Regions from separate parts of the Shewanella sp. 10N.286.51.B8 genome, predicted to be linked through region 2. Evidence: predicted binding sites of a transcription regulator. Region 2 holds the regulator's gene; each other region holds the start of a gene.
What was found. Region 2 encodes sigma-54, which starts transcription at its own class of promoters, with help from an activator protein. Its sites were predicted from a motif close to GTTGGCACGNNNNTNGNNT; they were not measured.
Positions count from the first base shown of each region.

Region 1: a site for sigma-54 is predicted at 2,337-2,355, ahead of AB4160_RS05100 (YccF domain-containing protein). Genes of this name have one in related genera too.
Region 3: a site for sigma-54 is predicted at 3,491-3,509, ahead of flgB (flagellar basal body rod protein FlgB). Genes of this name have one in related genera too.

Region 1 covers NZ_JBFRKG010000009.1:69,849-75,073, reverse strand. The annotation lists gene AB4160_RS05115 (ChrR family anti-sigma-E factor) at 1-203, shown strand, start outside; gene AB4160_RS05110 (hypothetical protein) at 793-966, shown strand; gene AB4160_RS05105 (1-aminocyclopropane-1-carboxylate deaminase) at 1,198-2,193, opposite strand; gene AB4160_RS05100 (YccF domain-containing protein) at 2,437-2,850, shown strand; gene AB4160_RS05095 (EVE domain-containing protein) at 2,959-3,414, opposite strand; gene AB4160_RS05090 (LysR family transcriptional regulator) at 3,459-4,391, opposite strand; gene AB4160_RS05085 (homogentisate 1,2-dioxygenase) at 4,640-5,225, shown strand, end outside.
Region 2 covers NZ_JBFRKG010000008.1:37,460-42,684, reverse strand. The annotation lists gene AB4160_RS04205 (HPr family phosphocarrier protein) at 1-196, opposite strand, end outside; gene rapZ (RNase adapter RapZ) at 222-1,070, opposite strand; gene ptsN (PTS IIA-like nitrogen regulatory protein PtsN) at 1,067-1,510, opposite strand; gene hpf (ribosome hibernation promoting factor) at 1,513-1,800, opposite strand; gene AB4160_RS04185 (RNA polymerase factor sigma-54) at 1,824-3,308, opposite strand; gene lptB (LPS export ABC transporter ATP-binding protein) at 3,443-4,174, opposite strand; gene lptA (lipopolysaccharide transport periplasmic protein LptA) at 4,174-4,884, opposite strand; gene lptC (LPS export ABC transporter periplasmic protein LptC) at 4,871-5,225, opposite strand, start outside.
Region 3 covers NZ_JBFRKG010000006.1:36,185-41,409, reverse strand. The annotation lists gene flgF (flagellar basal-body rod protein FlgF) at 1-108, opposite strand, end outside; gene flgE (flagellar hook protein FlgE) at 378-1,742, opposite strand; gene flgD (flagellar hook assembly protein FlgD) at 1,818-2,615, opposite strand; gene flgC (flagellar basal body rod protein FlgC) at 2,640-3,056, opposite strand; gene flgB (flagellar basal body rod protein FlgB) at 3,059-3,457, opposite strand; gene AB4160_RS02750 (protein-glutamate O-methyltransferase CheR) at 3,601-4,440, opposite strand; gene AB4160_RS02745 (chemotaxis protein CheV) at 4,582-5,225, opposite strand, start outside.

The sequences.
Region 1 (5,225 bases), on a different contig from region 2:
AGTTGACCTTGTTGTTAGCAGGCGAATTCAGCGATGAATACAACACCTACAGCGCAGGTGACTTTTTGTTACTTAATAGTGACCATGAGCACAGCCCTAAAACAGTTGAGGGGTGTTTATGTTATACCGTTGTTGATGCGCCTTTATATTTTACTAAAGGGATCAGTAAGCTACTCAACCCAATAGGCGAACTGATTTATTAATCAACGGCTTAACACTGACTCTGATTTTAAAGATAAAAGAGTGCTTTAATGACACAAAGCACTCTTTTTTGCGGTTTTTATAACAGTTATGCTTATCGTCGACTTAGCTAGATTATTTACCCTAACTGAGGATAAGTCGCCACAAAGTACAGTGTGTTGCTGCTTTTGTTGGATAAATATTCAGATAAAGGGCGATTAAGTTCACCTTTTATCCATTAATTGTCCTGAATTGTAAAAAATGTATTGCTATATAAAAAATATATGACTAATATCCTCTGTGTATTTAAGTTTTCTTGTAATTATTTGTTTACCCTTCTGTTAGTCACTCACTACATGCAGTAAACCCACACTACAAGTCATTTGCTAAGTTGTTCTCTGTCATTTGTTTGTCATATGCCTATGTTCAACTAACTACAGCAAGTAAATTGGCGATTAAAAATAGAATTGATCAAACCAGCCTACTTGTAAGTGTAATAAGCACAGTGAACTTAAGCACATAAATCTAAACTTACGCAACACAACTGCTTAAGGATAAATATTGTTATTACTTACTCACCAAAAAGGTGAAAATTAAAAAGGAGTGTGGCACATGTCATACAACATAAATGGTCATGAAATTACAGTTAATTTCCCTGTTAATTCAATATCATCAAATAAAAACTCAATAGCTTTTACCGATAGCCAAGGTAAAACTAAAACAACTTTTTCTAAGCGCACTGAAGCGTTAACATTTATGAAATGGTTACTTACGGCTAACAAGTAAGACTTTTAACGCTTGCGTTATTCATTTGCTCAGTTACTCAATAGACATCGCTTCTCGGTATTTCCTCTCACACCTTACCGGACGTTTATTAGAACTGAGCAACATGAAGTTACCCTCACCCAAGAGCACTTTTCAAATCCTTCTCTAAGCAACTCTCCAACGTCATAATTCAAATCAATTTTCAATATTGTCTCTAATGAATGCTTATCTAGCCTAGATATAAACCCGCTATCATCCTTGCTGTTGATATTTCCTTTTGTAGCGCGCTAACATGCTTGGATTACCCAGCAAGCCCCCTTGATGTAAATACATCACAGGAACAGCAGCACCTTTGTTTAAGTCATCGCCGCTTAGGTTTGCAGTATTTAGATAATGCTCCAGCATGATGAAACCAACTGGGTCATACAACAATTCAAATTCAATACCTTGCTTATTGACGTGTTGCCACATGTCATAACACTGACGGTTCAACTTACCAAAATGATACTTTTTACCATTAGAGATGATCCTTGGATGATAGTCAGTATTATCGGTTAATTGATAAAACTGCTTAGTGAGATATTCATCACCGCCAACACAGCTGCAGGTTAATACCGTTACACTGGGCAGCGAGAGGTCTGAGCTGCTGGCTGTTTTACTGAATTCGACAAAAAAACGTTGTAAGTAAAGTGCCGTGGTACCTGTACCTGAAGGAAGAAATAGCTCTAACTTTTTCATATTATTTTGTTTAAGCCATTCAATAATCTCTCGCCCTAGTTGATCAAGCCCTAGCTGAGCATATTCACAACGCCCGCCTTCGGGAACAAACACCGTACTCTTAACGACAAGCTGTTTGTTCGATTCATACGGCGCTTGAATATCTTGTTGTACATAAGTCTCTAGGTTCAGCTCAATACCCGCTGGCTTTTCAATGATGTTGGCGCCGTTGTCTAAGGCCGCTTTATAGTTTCCTTGGGGGTTTTGCTTAAGATAGCCAGCTATATGGTCAACATAATAATCAAGTTGCCAGCCGCGCATTTTGGTTAAGGCAGCTAAAGAGTGCAGCGAATTTGCTTGCGCTGAGCCATAGCCAACCAGTTTTTTTACTAGAGGGAAATCTTGCTCGAGAAAATATTGAAATTTTCGCGCTTTGTTACCACTGAAATCCGGGTGGAGTAAATCATCGCGTTTTACAAATATTGCCTGCTCTGCAAATCGAATGGTTTGTACTGGTGTGGTGGCAAACATGTTTATCTCAACATCAATGAGTAGAGTTATTATTTTAACTAAAAAATGTTGTTTTTAACTAACCTATTTATGCTGAGAGTTTAAGAGACAATATACCTTATAGAATTATCGTTTAAATTCAGCAAGATAAAAAATATATATAATGTGGCACAGATTTCGCTTCAATAGTGCATAGTTCGACTAACAAACTGTACAAAGCACGATTAAAAATAGTAAGTTATTACAACAAGTAAGGGATTTTAGATGTCAGTATTAAGATTAGTTTTTAATATCGCTTGGTTCATCATGGGCGGCTTTATAATGGGCTTAGCTTGGTGGCTAGCTGGGCTCTTATGTTTTATTAGTATTATCGGTATCCCCTTTGGCCGAGCCTGTTTCGTCATTGGTGAAATGGCATTTTGGCCATTCGGCCAAGAAAATGTAAATCGTAAACACCTATCAGGCACAGAAGACTTTGGTACCGGTCCATTAGGGATGATAGGTAATGTAATCTGGTTTTTATTTTTCGGTATTTGGTTGGCCATCGGTCACCTCACCCATGCTCTAGCTTGTTTTATCACTATCATTGGTATTCCGTTTGCTATACAACATGTGAAGCTGGCTTTATTGAGCCTCACGCCGATTGGACAAACCATAGTGGCAAAAGAAAGCTATTAATCTAAACCAATTTTAATTGCTGTTACTATTGAATTTTAAAAAAGGAGCGCTAATTTATTAGCACTCCTTTTTTATGTTTAAGGCATTTATAAAGCATTTATAAAGCATTTATAAGGCAACGATATAGTTGAACTCTTCTTCTGTCACAGGCTGAACACTCAACCTAGCGCCTTTACTTACTAATACCATGTCAGCAAGTTTTGGATCTGCTTTTAACTGCGCCAAGGTAATAATGCGGGTTAACTTTTGATTAAAACGAATATCTACTGCAACCCATCTCGGTTTTTGTTTATCTGACTTAGGGTCAAAATAAGCACTTTGACTATCAAAAGCACTTAAATCGTTATAAGCATCTGACGTCACTTCAGCAATCCCCACAACAGCGGGAACTTTACAGCTGGAATGGTAAAACAGCACTAAATCCCCTGTTTTTACCTCATCCCGTAAAAAGTTTCGCGCCTGATAATTACGTATCCCTTGCCAGGGTTCTGACTGTGGTAAACATGCTGCTAAATCGTCAATGCTGAACTCATCAGGTTCCGATTTCATTAACCAATACTTCATTTAAATCCTTAACAGTAAAACGATAATACTTATGCAATCCATAACTAACCAATGGCCGAATGACTAATTTTTTGATCATTAGTTGATTGATTAAAAGTTGCAAATTCTTCTGAAATTAACTCAGTAAATAATCGACCCGCCCGCCCAAGTGGCCTTTCTAGGGTAGATACTAACTGCGGGGTAAATCTAAATCTATGGCCACCAACAAAATCTACTATGGCTAAATTCTTGCCCGTAAGCTCATCATTAATAAGAAACTCCGGCATCCAGCCAAAACCTAGCCCTTTTAGTAAGGCATTTTTCTTCATAATAAAGCCTGATAAGTAAAACACTTTGTCGCCGCCAAACTGTAACTCGTCTCGGTGTAGTTTTTGCGGCGATGAGTCTTCAATGGTTAATTCTACATGTTGCTGCAGATCAGTCAGGGTAACACCGGATAACTCAGCAAGAGGATGCTGCGATGAGCAAACCAATAAACTGGTCACTGGTGGCAGTTGTTGGGCAGAAAAATAAGGCCCTGCAAGGTAATCCTTAACCAGCATTAAATCGGCTTTATCTCGCTCAAAACGATGTTGAACGCCGCCTAAAAATTCCATGTTAAGTTGTATCTTGGTAGGAATATTATGCTCAGACATGCGCTTTAACGCTGTCATGATAGGCTCCATTGGCAGCGCGCCGTCAATCACCAATTCAAGCTTTGGCTCCCAACCTTCGCTAAAACGACTGGCTAAATGTTCAATATTGGCTAAATGTTGCAGTAACCGTTGGCCTTCAGCCAAAATCACTTTGCCTTCTGGGGTTAATTCAGCCCGATATTGAGACCGATTAAATAAAGTCACCCCTAGGTGTTGCTCGAGTTTTTTTACTTGATAACTTACTGCTGATTGCGCTTTGTGTAGCCGCTCAGAGGCTTTAGCAAAACTTCCTTCTTCAACAAGTACTTGTAGCACATTAAATGCTTCTACATCGATTTTCATTTAAGCCTCCATGTCCCTATTCTGCCTTTAAGTGTTCTGCAGTCGTGACACTTATGTAAACTTTTATTAACCATCTAAAAATTAGATTAAGTTAAGTGGTTTATTATTCTTTTTTTTGTCCATCCTAGCAACTAAATTGTTAACTAGATCACAAATAGTTTATTAACGCTGCGCTAGAAAAACATTAACAAAGCAGATTAATGAAGCTCAATAACGACAACCAAACGAATAAGAGTTGAGGAGTTACGATGCCGGTTTATGTTCAACAAGGACAAATACCTTCTAAACGCCATATCGCTTTTAAAAAAGACTCTGGCGAGCTTTACCGTGAAGAACTGTTTTCTACTCACGGCTTTGCCAATATTTACTCCAATAAATATCACCATAATATGCCGACTAAGGCATTAGCGGTGGCTCCCTATGCTCTTGAGCACGGCGACGAGTGGCAAGACTCGTTAATCCAAAACTACAAACTCGATTCGCGCCAAGCTGATTGCAGCGGCAACTTTTTCAGTGCCCGTAACAAGATTTTTTATAACAGTGATGTGGCCATGTACACAGCCAAAGTCACTGAAGATACGGCTGAGTTTTACCGTAATGCCTATGCTGATGAAGTGGTCTTTGTCCACCAAGGTGAAGGAACGCTGTTAAGTGAATATGGTCAACTTCAAGTTAAGCAATGGGATTACTTAATCATTCCGAGAGGCACGACTTACCAGCTCAAGTTTAATGATTACAGTAATGTACGCTTATTCGTTATTGAATCAAACTCAATGGTTGAAGTACCCAAACATTTTAGAAATGACTATGGGCAAATGCTGGAGTCAGCGCCAT
Region 2 (5,225 bases):
CTTCAACAGTAATGATTTTACCAATGCCACTTTCTAACATTAATAACCCCAATACGCTGGCAGCACTGGCTTGTTTCTCACCTTGGATAAGGGTGATAGTTGCGTCAAACTCGGTAGCTAAAATTGCCAATTTAGTCGCCGCTCGCGCATGCAAGCCTAGCTTGTTACTGATGGTAATTTGCTTTGAATAGGCCACCGTTTTGGCTGGCGTTGTGGTTAGCTTATTCAATGCCAAGCTCTCTATGGCGGGCGCTGACTTTGTGCTTAGAGTTGTTGAAACGTTTAGCGAGCTGATCGGCAATATAAACCGAACGGTGCTGACCGCCGGTACAACCAATGGCAATGGTCAGGTAGCTGCGGTTATTACGCTCTAAATGTGGCATCCAAGTGTCAAAAAGGTTTTCAATTTGCCAGATAAACTTATTCACCAAAGGCTGTCGCTCTAAGAACTCTTGCACGGGCGCATCTAGGCCTGTGTAGGGCCTTAACTCAAGCTCCCAGTGCGGATTCGGTAAAAAGCGCACATCAAACATAAAGTCTGCTTCAGCCGGCATGCCATGCTTAAAGCCAAATGACTCAAAATGTACCACTAATTCTTTATCAACACTGCCTAGCAAGATTTGCCGAACATGATCGCTCAATTCGTAGATATTAGTTTGCGAGGTGTCGATATAGTGATCAACCATTTTGGCTATGGGTTCGAGTAACCGCCCCTCAAGCTTAATGGCTTCTTGTAACGAAATTTGATTCTTAGACAGTGGGTGTAATCGGCGGGTCTCACTAAAACGCTTCAGTAACACTTTATCGTTGGCGTTTAAAAAGAAACTGGTAATGCTGGTATCGTCAGACAGTAAAGCAATTTGCTCTTTGAGTACTTTGCCTTGCTCTTCGATATTACGCACATCGACGCTAATGGCGACAAGCTCGTTACTATCTTTAAGCTGTTCAAGCAGGCTGCCAATCAGTGGCAGTGGCAGGTTATCAACACAGTAATAACCTAAATCTTCAAGCACTCTCAGTGCGACTGATTTTCCTGAACCTGAACGTCCCGATACGATGACAAGTTTCATGCAGTAATAACCTGATAAAGTTCTGTAGCGTCATGACTCTTTCGAAGTCGTTTAAGTATCAATTTATCACTGAGTTTCTCTGCCATGCTAGATAATGTGCTTAGGTGTTGCTGGCACTGATCTGCAGGTACAAGAAGCGCAAATAAAATATCTACAGGTTGCTTGTCTATGGCATCAAAGGCGATTGGCTCTTCGCATTTGATTAAAATAGCAATGGGTTCTTCGATATTATCTAAGCGCCCATGTGGAATTGCTATGCCATTTCCTATACCTGTACTGCCCATTTTTTCACGCGCTATTAGACTTTCAAAAATAGCCTGTGAAGAAAGGGTTGGGTACTGGGCAGCCATTAAATTGCTGATTAATTCCAGTACCTTTTTCTTACTGCCCGGAGTGGCACAGGTAGTGCACGCCGGCTGCAGGATGGTACGAAGTTCCATCGTTAATGCTTAGTGAGTTTCTCTTTATGTTTAATTACCTGACGGTCTAGCTTATCTATCAGGGCGTCTATTGCCACATACATATCAGCGTTACGCGATACAGCAAACACTTCACCGCCTTTTAGGTGCAGTTTGGCTTCGGCAATCTGTTGTAGCTTTTGAACATCGAGCACAACGTGAACATTATTGATCTGTTCGAAGTGTCGTTCAAGCTTTGAAAATTTTGTTTGCACGTATTCCCGTAAAGATTGAGTTATTTCAATATGGTTTCCAGTCAGGTTAATTTGCATAGGTCATCCTCCAATAACAAAAGTTATAAGCTTTTGCGTTGGTTTGAGGGAGGGATGAGCATTGCCTCTCGATATTTGGCTATCGTACGTCGAGCAACGTTAATCCCTTGTTCAGCCAATAGTGTCGCCATTTTACTATCACTAAGAGGCTTTTTCGGGTTTTCTGCAGCTACGAGCTTTTTAATAAATGCGCGAATTGCTGTAGAAGAGCATTCTCCACCATCATCGGTACTTACATGGCTTGAGAAAAAATATTTTAGTTCAAAAAGTCCACGGGGGGTATGCATGTATTTTTGGGTCGTGACCCGTGAAATGGTCGACTCGTGCATTTCAACCGCTTCAGCAATATCATTGAGCACCATCGGCTTCATGGCTTCTTCACCGAACTCAAAGAAACCTTGCTGAAATTGTACGATACAGTTAGCCACTTTTAGTAAGGTTTCATTACGGCTATCGATGCTTTTGATAAACCATTTAGCTTCTTGTAAATGACCACGAATAAATTGGCTGTCAGCTTGGCTTGAACCGCCTTTGGCCATAGCTGCATATTGCTGGTTAACGCCAATTTTAGGCATGTTATCGGGATTTAGCTCGACCACCCAGCGACCATTCTTTTTAAGTACAGTAACATCAGGAATGACGTACTCATCTTTAATGGGGGTAATTTGCAAGCCTGGACGTGGATTGAGCGTTTGAATAAATTCAATGGCTTCACGTAAATCATCTTCTTTAAGCTTGGTTTTACGCATCAGTAACCTAAAGTCACGACCGGCGATTAAATCAAGATGATCTTTAATCAGTAACTTAACATTATCTATGCAAGGAATTTCATTAGGGTATTGGCCTAATTGAATTAATAGACACTCACTTAAATCTCGCGCTGCAATGCCGACGGGATCGAAGTGTTGTACCCGTTTAAGTACAGCTTCAACTTCATCGAGTTCGATATCGTCAGTGCCTAAGGATTGCAAAATGTCTTCAACGCTCTGGGTGAGGTAACCGCGCTCATCAATGGCATCAATAATGGCGGTTGCAATCACTAAGTCATTTTCAGAAAAGGGAGTGAGGTTTTTTTGCCATTCAAGATGCTCATACAAGCCTTCACTGGTTTCGCCTTGAAACGGCATATCATTACCGCTCGATACTGCGCCAGAGCCAGAAGTAGGCGAGGCGGTATACACCTCATCCCATGTGGTATCCATAGGGAGTTCTTCAGGCATAGAATCTTTAGTGAGCGATTCAGTGGTATCAACCGTTGAGGTGTCTTTTTCTATGGTGACTTGGCTATTATCACTAAAATCGGTGTCAGTTTGCAGGGCGTTTTCTTTTACGGGCTCTTTGGCTTTAGTGAATTCGTCTTCAAGCTCTAATAGCGGGTTTGAATCAAGTGCTTGTTGAATTTCTTGCTGTAGCTCCAATGAGGAAAGTTGCAATAAGCGAATCGCTTGTTGCAACTGTGGGGTCATGGTTAAGTGTTGACCCATTTTGAGTTGGAGTGAGGCTTTCATGTACCGCTTGTCCCTAATTGAATTACATCATCGCGACGAACAGTGTGGGCGCTAGTTTATGATCCTAGAAAAATAGACTAGATTAAGGTTTGTTGTTGGCCGCGAATGCCATACTAAAAACTGAATAGTGCTAACTATAGCTTGAATTGTTCACCTAAGTATACCGACCTAACTTGCTGATTGACTAAGATCTCAGCAGGTGTTCCTTCAGCAATCAAGTTTCCGTGACTCACAATATATGCTCGCTCACACACATCAAGTGTTTCACGGACATTATGGTCGGTAATTAGCACCCCTAAACCACGGCTTTTAAGTTGTTGAATAATTTTCTTGATGTCGATTACTGAGATAGGATCTACCCCTGCAAAAGGTTCATCTAATAAAATAAACTTAGGATTTGCCGCTAATGCGCGTGCAATTTCAACTCGGCGACGCTCGCCTCCCGATAACGCCATACCTTGGCTATCACGGATATGAGTTATGTTAAATTCTTCTAATAAATGTTCCAGTTCTTCAATGCGCTGCTCATTTGATAAGCTTTTGCGAGTTTGAAGCACTGCCATTATATTATCGTGTACTGTGAGCTTACGAAAAATACTGGCTTCTTGAGGTAAGTAGCCAATGCCTTTTCGGGCGCGCAAATGCATTGGATCTGCGGTTAAATCATCTTCATCGATCAGAATGCGGCCCTTATCACTTTTGACTAGGCCTACGACCATATAAAAGGTGGTGGTTTTACCCGCACCATTAGGGCCAAGTAAGCCAACAATTTGGCCGGTTTTTACCGTCAGGCTGACATCTTTTACTACCTGGCGACTTTTATAACTCTTAGCGAGATTTTCAGCGGTTAACGTAATTTGGGTCATTAGTCATTTTGCTCAGCTGCTGGGGCTGACAATGTCGCCTGCGCCTCAGCGTTAAGTGATTCAGTTACTTCGGGTGTTTCAGTTGAGTTCACAGCCTCTACAGCAGATAAATTGTTGTTTTCAATTATAGCTGGTGGCGTGTCATCACCGGGTTTAGCGCTGTCTGGTAAATGTGGTTGCTCATCTTTTTTCTTTTCAGAATCAATCAAGTCTGGGTGACTTTCTGGTTGAAAAATAGTGATAACCCGATCTTCACCAGTACCGGTGCTTTCAGCAATTAACTGCTGCTTTTCAATGTTGTAGCTAATTAGGTTACCAGTAACCTGGCTACCCGCTTGGTCCAATTTAGCATTACCCGTTAAGGTTAAAATGCTAGTGGCAAGCTCATATTTAATTTCATCGGCACTGGCAGTACCAATACGGCCATCATCTAACTCTTGGGAAAATGTCGCAGGGTTACCTGTGGCAACCATGGTTTTTTGGGTGCCGCTTTCGGTGCCAAATGCGCGTAATTCGTCGGCATTAATGTTAATCGACCCTTGAGTCACATTAACTGGGCCATAGAAGATGACCTGATTGTTTTTTATGTCAGCTTTTTGGCTCACAGCTGCGACTTTAAGCTCTTGCTGTAAATCGCCTTCTTTTGCATAGGCGCTGGCAATACTGACTACACTGAGTAGTGAGGCAATCAAAAGTTTACTTTGCTTCATACGTTCCTTCTACTTGACTTAAAAGTTCAAGTTCTTGAGCATTTAAATCAGCATACAGGCCTAAACCTTGTATATTAAAATCTGACCCAGTAACAAAAATTTGTCTATCTGAGGTCAAAATCATGGTGTTCATATCGAGTGCCAACATGGTGGTTGTCAAAGATTGTAATGGCTCGTCGATGTTTATTGCATCAATAATAACATTATTTTCTAAAACTACTTTGCCTGTTTCATTATTCAGCTTGCCTAAATCTGCGCTTAATTGCCATTCGGCTTCACCATTTTCAGGATAAATAAGGTAGACAGGCTCAGTAAACATGGTTTCATTACTTTGCTGAAAG
Region 3 (5,225 bases), on a different contig from region 2:
AGCTCTAAAGCCGTCAGTATTCACATTAGCTAAATTGTTGGCTCGCACCGCCAAAGCATTCATATTCTGCTTAGCGCCGCTCATGGCAACATAAAGTAATTTGTCCATTTACCGCTCCGTCAAACTTTCTTCATAACAAAAGATATACACAGAACTAGCAATCAACGTGCCAAAAAATTAAGGGTTTGAGTTTTAGATGAAATTTGCAGTTATAAACAGCGGGGAAATTTACAAGATAAGCAATATTGGGCAGGTTAATGGCTGTAGTAACGAGGTGAAGAATGAGGTGAACAATAAGGCAAAGAGTTGCCATGGCGGCAACTCTTTACTAAAGCGCGAGTTTACTAAAGCGCGAGATTACTAAAGCGCGAGATTAATTAGCGGATCTGCAATACCGTTTGGTTAAGGGTATTGTTAACTTCAAGGGTACGTGAGTTGGCTTGGAAGTTACGTTGAGCTGAAATCAAATCCACCAGCTCGGTGGTTAAATCAACATTTGATTGCTCAAGTGCTGACGAGCGAATACTACCAAAAGTGCCGCTATTGGCCTCACCTGCTAGTGCTGGGCCTGAGTCTAAGCTGGCTTTCCAAGAGGTATTACCTACTTGAGTTAAGCCTTGCTCATTAGAAAAGCGTACTAATGCTACCCGAGCTAATGGCACGGTTGAACCGTTACTGTAACTGGCTGTTACTAAACCGTCATCGCCGACACCGACATTGGTTAAGCGCCCGACTGTGGTGCCATCTTGGGTTAACTCTGTCACTTCAAACGGTGAGGCGTATTGAGTAGGATTATTAAAATCGATGTTCACCTTTTGGGAGCCGTCAGCGCCGGTGCCGATAACACCTGCGCCATTACTACCTAGTTCAACCGTAGACACTACCGCTGGATCAGATCCTGTATAAGTTCCGGCATCATTAAATGTAAGTACTGAGCCTTTCCAGCCGGATGCGTTTTCAGCGGTACCAGTTGAATCAGCAATACCATCACCAGTAGTATCTGTTGGGAATGAACCACCCGTTGGCGCATCAATATCCACTTGCTTGCCATCAACAGCATAAAAGGCAACCCAGTTATTCTCACCAGTATGGGAACCACCTTCTGGTTTAACAAAATAAGTGGTCAAGATATGAGCCTCACCAAGTGAATCATAGATAGTTACTGAGGTTGAGTTATTGTAAGTATCTGCGTCATCTGGATCAAAGTTTGCTGGATCAAGTTCTTCATCACCAACATTGAGGTTCATTTGAAAACCAACGTTACCGGTTTTCACTGGGCTACCTGCAGTATCGGGGATTTTAATCGGTTGGGTGGTGGTTAAACTCACTGAAGTCGAATTACCATCAGCATCCACAGGGAAACCCTGTAAATAGTTACCGGCTGAATCTGTCATAAAACTTTCTGAGTTTACTTTAAATGCACCAGCACGGGTGAATGCATGATCTTGGCTGCCCGCTTCAGATGAAGTAACAAAGAAACCACCGCCACTAATAGCCATATCTAAGGAGTTGTTAGTAAACAGTAAGCTACCTTGCTGAAACTGTTGCGCTACGTGAGTTGTGGTTGCGCCGCCGCCCACTGCGGTATTACCATTTGAAAAAATTGAATTAGCATAAACATCGGCAAATTCAGCGCGAGACTCTTTAAAACCAATGGTATTGACGTTGGCAATGTTATTAGCCGTGGTGTTGAGATCTTTTTGAGCAGCTGCGATACCACTCAATGCAATATTAAACGACATAAATCACCTCTTAGCGCTTTAAATTAGGTTCTGTGTGGCTGCCAGATTTCTGGCAGCTTATTATTGTTTGTGTTATTAACTTTCTGCCACTGCCAGTACATCAGACAATTGAATACCACCTAGGCCTCTGAGGTTAAGGATCGGACCGCTGGCGACACTGCCTAAAGACACACTAGTGACATGGGCATAAGTTGAAACCGCTAAATCTTCGGCGTTGCCATCAACTTTACCGTTAGCTTTAATGGCATACATGCCTTCTTCTACGGGTTCGCCATCTTTATCAAGGCCATCCCAGCTGACATCAATGTTGCCGCCTGCAGAGCCATCAACCTCAAAGGTTTTAATCACTTGGCCTGACTCGTCTTCAATGGTGACGGTAATGGTATCGATTGGCTGTGGCGTACTAATGACACCGTTAATGACTGGGTTTTCTTCTGAGACATGGCCAATATCTGATGGAATGAGCACCTTTTGCCCCACTAAGCCCGAGGCTTGTAATGCCTGACTTGAGCTCATCACACTGTTCAAATTCAAAATTTCAGCATTTAAGTTGGCAATACCATCAACGGTCGCGAAGGACGCCATTTGTGCGATCATCTGATCGTTTTCAACAGGTTTAAACGGGTCCTGCATTGACAGCTGTTGACTCAAAAGCGCAAAGAAATCCGATTGGGTTAGCTCTTGGCTTTTAGCTTCACCAGTTTCGGTGGTGCTAGCTGATTGCGCAGCAGTTAGGCTATCTAAAAAGCTACTGTCTGATACCTGTGTAGTTTGTGAGTTTGTCGCCACTGAATTAGTGGAGACGGTGGAAGCCGTGGTAGACGTCTGCAACTGCGGTAATGACTGACTACTGTAAGGATTAACGAGGCTCATTGTTTACCTCCAACTAAATTCATATTACTTACCCATACGAAGCGTTTGCTGCAACATTGATTTGGCGGCATCAGCCACTTGAACATTCATTTGATATGACCGAGAAGCAGAAATCATATCGGCCATTTCTTCCATCACATTGACATTGGGTTTATAAATAAACCCATCGTTATCAGCCATTGGATGATTAGGTGAGAATTCTTTTAATAACGGTTTATCGCTTTCTACAACGCCTTTAACACTGACACTATGAGAACTATTTTGCTGATGACTGGCTTTGGCCATTTCAGCCTCAAAAATAGGATGACGAGCTCTATAGGTCTCACCGACACTGCTTGATACTGTGTTGGCATTAGCAATATTACTGGCGGTGGTATTTAAGCGCACCGATTGCGCAGACATACCCGAGCCTGACACATTAAAAATATTAAAAAGACTCATAATTAATCACCTCTAATGGCTTTACGCATGCCAGAAAACTTACTTTCAAGAAAGCCCAGTGACATTTGATATTCCAAAGAGTTTTGCATAAATGCAGATTGCTCTTCTTGCATATCCACCGTATTACCGTCACCTGTGTCTGGCTGATTTGGCACCCGAAACTGCACATGCTCTTGGCTTAACGCTTTAAGGTCAAAGTGCTTGTCAGTTGTTTGACTCATTTGCAGCCCTTGCTGATGAGAGCGGGCGCTATTCATGGCAGAGGCAAAGTCTACATCACGGGCTTTGTAACCCGGGGTATTGGCATTGGCGATATTACTAGATAGCACTTCAGCCCTTTGAGCACGTATGCCCAACGAGTATTGATGTACCCCTAAACCATTTTCAAAATTAATCGCCATAAAATTGCCTCCATCAGCTAACTGTCACTAACAAAGCAAACCTTATGCCAAAATATTGCGGTTTTAAGATGAGAAAGGATAAAAATGAAAAATGCCGACGTAAGTCGGCATTTTATTAACTAAAAACATATTAATTCATAAACTTACAATATATTTTTCTTTTGATAGTAAATCCCTGGGTTACAACGCACCATCGTAAATTCATCACTTAAACCTGAGATAGATTCTGACGCCCCTAAAAATAAAATCCCATTGGGATTAAGGGCGGCAGCAAATTGCCGCAAAATTTTAGCTTTTGCCTCTGGAGAAAAATAAATCAACACATTACGACAAAAGATAATATCGAACTTACCCAATAAGCTATAACTTTCAAGCAGGTTATGACTTCTAAAATTCACTAACCGCTGAACATTATCTTTCACTTTCATATGACCTGACGGCATTGGATCAAAAAATTGTCGCTTTCGCTCATCTGATAGCCCACGGGCTAAGGCTAAGCTGTCATATTCGGCCTTTTTACAACGCGCTAGCATTGAAGGTGATAAATCGGTGGCTTGGATCGTCGCGCTACCAGGCAATGCCCCCGGCTTACGCTGCTGATACTCTAAAATAGTCATTGCCAATGAATAGGGTTCCTGCCCTGACGAGCAAGCGGCTGACCATATTTTTAACGGCCGACCTAAGCGGCTATATTCAGGTAATAAAGCATCATGAAGTAATTCAAACGGGTATTTGTCTCTAAACCACAGAGTTTCATTTGTGGTCATAGCGTCAATCACTTCCGCCCGTAAATGCCGCTCCATTGGCTTCATTGAGCGCTTAACCACTTCCGATAATGAGGGCAAATCATGCTTGCCCATTAAAGGCGCTAAGCGACTTTTTACTAAATATTGCTTGTTGTCACCTAATACAATGCCACTGTGTTGCTCTAAAAAAAGCTTAAACTGATTATATTCTGCTTCAGCAAGTGATTTGTTCGGCACTTTTACATCCTATTTTAAAGAGGCGCTTTACATTGTTTGCAATCTAAAGCCGCCGCTTTGTTTGGTTACCGAGCACTTGGTAACAAACGTGAAATCTACAACCTATGGTGAATCATCAGCCCTAGGTTGTAGATTGAATTATTATAAAATGAGATGTTTGTTGACCGCTGACGCTAACTCATCGGGATTAAACTTAGCGATAAAGTCGTTTGCGCCGACCTTTTCAACCATGGCCTGATTAAACACGCCACTTAATGAAGTATGCAGCACCACTTTAATATCTTTAAGTTTTGGATCGTCGCGAATTTCCGCCGTTAAGGTATAGCCATCCATTTCTGGCATTTCAATGTCTGAAATAATCAGTGGAATTTCATCGGCAACATTATCCATCTCAGTGGCAATCGCTTTTAATTTCTCTAAGGCATCTTTACCATCAATAGCGGTGTCAATTTGCAGGTTCAATGACGATAATGAACGGATAATTTGCTTACGAGCAACTGCAGAGTCATCAATCACCATAATATGGTAATGCTGCTCTTTATCAATGGTAATAGCATCACTGGCAGCTTGGCTTAATTCCGTTTTTACTGGTGATATTTCATCAAGAATTTTTTCAACATCTAAAATCTCAACCAATTCACCTTCGATTTCGGTTACTGCAGTTAAATAAGAGTTGCGCCCAGCCCCTTGTGGCGGTGGCATAATTGATTCCCAATTCATATTAATAATGCGCTCTACTGAGCTAACCAAAAAGCCCTGAATACTGCGGTTATACTCAGCAATAA